2 regions of the Nocardia sp. NPDC004278 genome follow, and region 1 is predicted to be linked to the other one. Evidence: predicted binding sites of a transcription regulator. Region 1 holds the regulator's gene; the other holds the start of a gene.
The links. The regulator HspR, encoded in region 1, represses chaperone genes until heat shock. The targets are predictions, from matches to a motif close to ANNTGAGTNNNNNNNACTCANNT.
Positions count from the first base shown of each region.

Region 1 (2,202 bases):
TTCAAGACCGTCAGTGAGGCCCATGCCGTGCTGTCGGATCCGGCCAAGCGCAAGGAGTACGACGACACCCGAAAGCTGTTCGCGGGTGGCGGATACGGGCGCGGTGGCTTCACTCCCGGTACGGGCGGCGGCTTCTCGCAGGACTTCAATATCGGCGACATCTTCGGCCAGGCGAATGCGGGCGACGGTGGCCTCGGTGACCTGCTGGGTGGGCTGTTCAACCGGGGCGGCACGCGAACCTCGAGCCGCCCGCGCCGCGGTGCGGATGTGGAGACCGAGACGACCCTCGGGTTCCGCGAGGCCGCGCAGGGCGTCACCGTTCCGCTGCGGATGACCAGTCCGTCGCCGTGTACCACCTGTCACGGCAGCGGCGCCAAGCCGGGAACCAGTCCGCGAGTCTGTCCCGTATGCAATGGCAACGGCGTGATCAGCCGCAACCAGGGTGCGTTCGGCTTCAGCGAGCCGTGCGACGAATGCCGTGGTACCGGCTCGATCATCGATGACCCGTGCGTCGACTGCCACGGCAGCGGCATCCAGAATCGGACGCGCACCATCACGGTGCGGATTCCGCCCGGTGTCAGCGACGGGCAGAAGATCCGGCTGGCCGGACAGGGTGAGGCCGGGCTGCGTGGTGCGCCCTCGGGTGACCTCTATGTGACCGTGCACGTCAGCCAGGACAAGGTCTTCGGCCGCAATGGCGATGACCTGACCCTGGTGCTGCCGGTCAGTTACAGTGAATTGGTGCTGGGCACAACGGTTTCCGTGCCCACGCTGGAAGGGCGCGTCGGCGTCAAGGTGCCGCCCGGCACCGCGGACGGCCGCATCCTGCGGGTGCGTGGCCGTGGCGTGCCCAAGCGCGGCCCCGCCGGCGGGGCGGGCGATCTGCTCGTCACCGTCAAGGTGGCCGTGCCGCAGAAGCTGGACGACAATGCCACCGAGGCGCTCAAGCGGTTCGCGGAGGCGGAGAAGACCAGCGGGTTCGATCCGCGTGCAGGATGGGCAGGTGCGTGATGTCCGATAATCCGAAGCAGGCATCCGGTGGGTCCGCGCGGGCCGAGTTCTTCATGATCTCGGTCGCGGCCCAGCTGGCGGGTATGCACGCGCAGACACTGCGCACGTATGACCGCCTGGGACTGGTTACGCCGCAACGGACTTCGGGTGGCGGTCGACGTTATTCGGCACGGGACGTCGAGCTGCTGCGCGAGGTGCAGCGGCTGTCCCAGGACGAGGGCGTCAACCTGGCGGGCATCAAGCGCATCATCGAACTCACCAATCAGGTCGAGGAACTGCAACAGCGGGTCGCCGAAATGTCGGCCGAGCTGGATCGGCTGCGCGCGGGGTACCGCCCCGATCTCGCGCCGCCGCAACGCAGTACCGCACTGGTGGTGTGGAAGCCGCGCAATCGGCGCTGAAAGGCGTTTCGGCAAAAGCAACGGCTCCGGGATTCGGTACACAACCGAGCTCGGAGCCGTTGTCATTTCGCCGATGGGTAAATGCGTTATGCGGCAACGCCGTAACCGCTGCCGCGGCGAATAACTGCTGGCAGTACTCGAGCAAACTCCTGACTTCGGATTTCGGCATCCGGCAGGTGGTTCGTGGCTGCGCGGCGTCGGCTCGCCACCGATGGGGTTGCCGATGATGTGCCGACCTGTGAAGTTTGCTGCGGGCGGTATTTCAGCAAACTATTCGCCGGATCGCCCGTGCGATTTCGTCGGTCGCCAAGTCGGCGGGATGCGCGGCGTTTGCCCGAGCCGGGTAAGCGGTTGCGGCGCGCGGATTGCCGAGGAATCGCTCTCGGAGGCGCAATGGGATGAATCTTGCAAAACGGGCCGTGCGAAACCGGCAGTTATGTGACGGATTTCGCCGCCGTGTTCGTTCTTTCGGTTTGTTTTCAAGGGTTTTCGTGGTGTTGACCGCCGTTTCAACCGAATTACATGCTTGATGTTTATCCGACTGATTCCGTAGCTGGCAAACCTCGCCTACACTCGTTCGCATTGGCTGCTGTCGAGTGTCCCGCAGCACCTCACTTGTCGGCCACGGATTGTGTTCGAGCGCAAAAAGGGGTTGTGACACAAATGGATTCGCGGACGGTCGCTTTGATCAGAACAACGTTCAAGGCGGTTGCTGCGGAGGAGGGCGGCCCCGCCAAACTAGCCAGTTCGTTCTACGCAATCCTTTTCACCAACTACCCCGCCGCAAGGG
Region 1 covers NZ_JBSGEQ010000042.1:1,247-3,448, reverse strand. The annotation lists gene dnaJ (molecular chaperone DnaJ) at 1-1,011, shown strand, start outside; gene ACWEO2_RS37845 (heat shock protein transcriptional repressor HspR) at 1,011-1,412, shown strand; gene ACWEO2_RS37840 (globin domain-containing protein) at 2,076-2,202, shown strand, end outside.

Region 2 (2,202 bases), on a different contig from region 1:
GTCGCCGAGCGATTCGAAGGCCCGCTTGGTCAATGCGGGCAATTCCCGATCGACCCGTTGATAGATGATCTGTTTCATGGTCTTGGGCACGCCGCGCCACAGATCCGGATTCTCCCGATACATCAACTCGTCGACCAGGGGCTGCACCTGCTTGCTCGCGAGTATCGCGAGGTAGTCGGCAATACCCTGCAGATCCAGTTCGTGTATGAAATCGCGCGGACTGCCGATGCGCATGAGCGCCTTGTCGACACAAATACTGGCCATCTTCTCGGCACGCGCCGGAATGAAGCCCTGGAATCCGAACCGGCGGCCGTCGCCGGAGAATGTCGGCAGCACCTGGACCCGGCGCGGAAAATACGGATACAACACCTGCAGGCCCGGAATCCGGATACCGCGGAATATGATGGGCCAGAACAGCATCAGCACACCGGTCCAGTTGGTGAGCCATCCGGCGAGCGCACTGAAGATCGGGAAGGTGATCAGATCGACGCTGAACTTGGACAGGCCGGTCAGCTGTTCCCAATCGATGAACACTCCGGAGGCGAGTGTTGTCATCGTGGGATCCCCCTAAGCCTTAGCGACTGCCTACCGGTCGCTAGATATCCCGGTTCTGAGACATCTAGTTGCCAACATTCTCATCGGCTCGGACGGGGTGTCAATGCTGGCCCGTCGCTGGTGGTGGCATTGGGCCTGTTCGAGTGGGCGGTCCGCATCCTCCTGCGCATCGGATTCCGCCGGGGCGGGCGGGCGTACGGCAGGCGATTCTGGACAGCTACGAATCCGAGCGCCGCCCGCACGCCAAGGCGATGATCGATGATCGCGGTCAGCTTCCACGACAGGTTGTCCGCATCGTGCACGCCCGAGTTCATGCCCTGCCCAGCTTTCTGATGAAACCATCAGATGAGTCGCCGGAAGGTTGACGCGTGTGACGCCCGCGCCACTGGACGCACCTGGGTGACCCGCCTCACTCGGTGAGCCCCAGGGTCGGAAGGCGGCTGACGTGGGGGTTATTCGCCGAGAGCGAACGGCGGGGAAGGCCGGAACAAACGCGATCACTGCGGGGTTGACTGGGCATCGCTCAACTTTTGGAAGGGTCGAACACGTGACTACACCACAGAACCTGCCGGTGCTGTTCCTGACCGATCCGATCGTGCTGCCGGGCATGGTCGTGCCCATCGAACTGGACGAATCGGCGCAGGCCGCGATCGACGCCGCGCGCGCCGCGAATACCGACGCGGTGCTGCTCGCACCCCGCTTGACCGAGGGCTACGCCTCCTATGGCGTGGTCGCCACCATCGAACAGGTCGGCCGGATGCGCGGTGGCGCCCCCGCCGCGGTGCTGAAGGCCGAACGGCGCGCCAAGATCGGCCACGGGGTCACCGGGCCGGGTGCCGCGCTGTGGGTGGAGGCCGAACCGGTCGAGACACCCGCCGCCGACGGGCGCACCAAAGAGCTTGCCGCCGAATACAAGAAGCTGGTCGTTTCGGTGCTGCAGCGCCGCGAGGCCTGGCAGATCATCGACGCGGTCAATCAGCTGACCGATCCGTCGGCGATCGCCGATACCGCGGGCTACGCCCCGTACCTGACCGCCGACGAGAAGCGTGAGCTGCTCGAAACTCCGGATACCGCACAGCGTTTGACCAAGCTGATCGAGTGGACCAAGGCGCATATCGCCGAGGCCGAGGTCACCGAGAAGATCAGCGAGGATGTCCGCGAGGGCATGGAGAAGAGTCAGCGCGAATTCCTGCTGCGCCAGCAGCTCAACGCCATCCGCAAGGAACTCGGCGAGGACGAGCCCGACGGCGCCGACGATTACCGCACCCGGGTCGAGCAGGCCGATCTGCCCGATAACGTGCGCGCCGAGGCGCTGCGCGAGGTCGGCAGGCTGGAGCGGGCCAGCGATCAGAGCCCGGAATCCGGCTGGATCCGCACCTGGCTCGACACCGTGCTCGAATTGCCGTGGACGGTGAAAACCACCGACAGCACCGATGTTTCGGCCGCCCGCGCGGTACTCGACGCCGATCACCACGGGTTGGACGAGGTCAAGGACCGCATGGTCGAGTACCTGGCCGTGCGCTCCCGGCGTGCCGCGCGCGGACTCGAGGTCGTCGGCGGACGCGGCTCCGGCGCGGTGCTGGCGCTGGTCGGTCCGCCCGGTGTCGGCAAGACCTCGCTGGGTGAATCCGTCGCACGGGCCATGGG
Region 2 covers NZ_JBSGEQ010000043.1:31,877-34,078, reverse strand. The annotation lists gene ACWEO2_RS38320 (hypothetical protein) at 1-555, opposite strand, end outside; gene lon (endopeptidase La) at 1,103-2,202, shown strand, end outside.
Region 2: the regulator HspR is predicted to act here: its motif matches at 1,062-1,084, upstream of lon (endopeptidase La).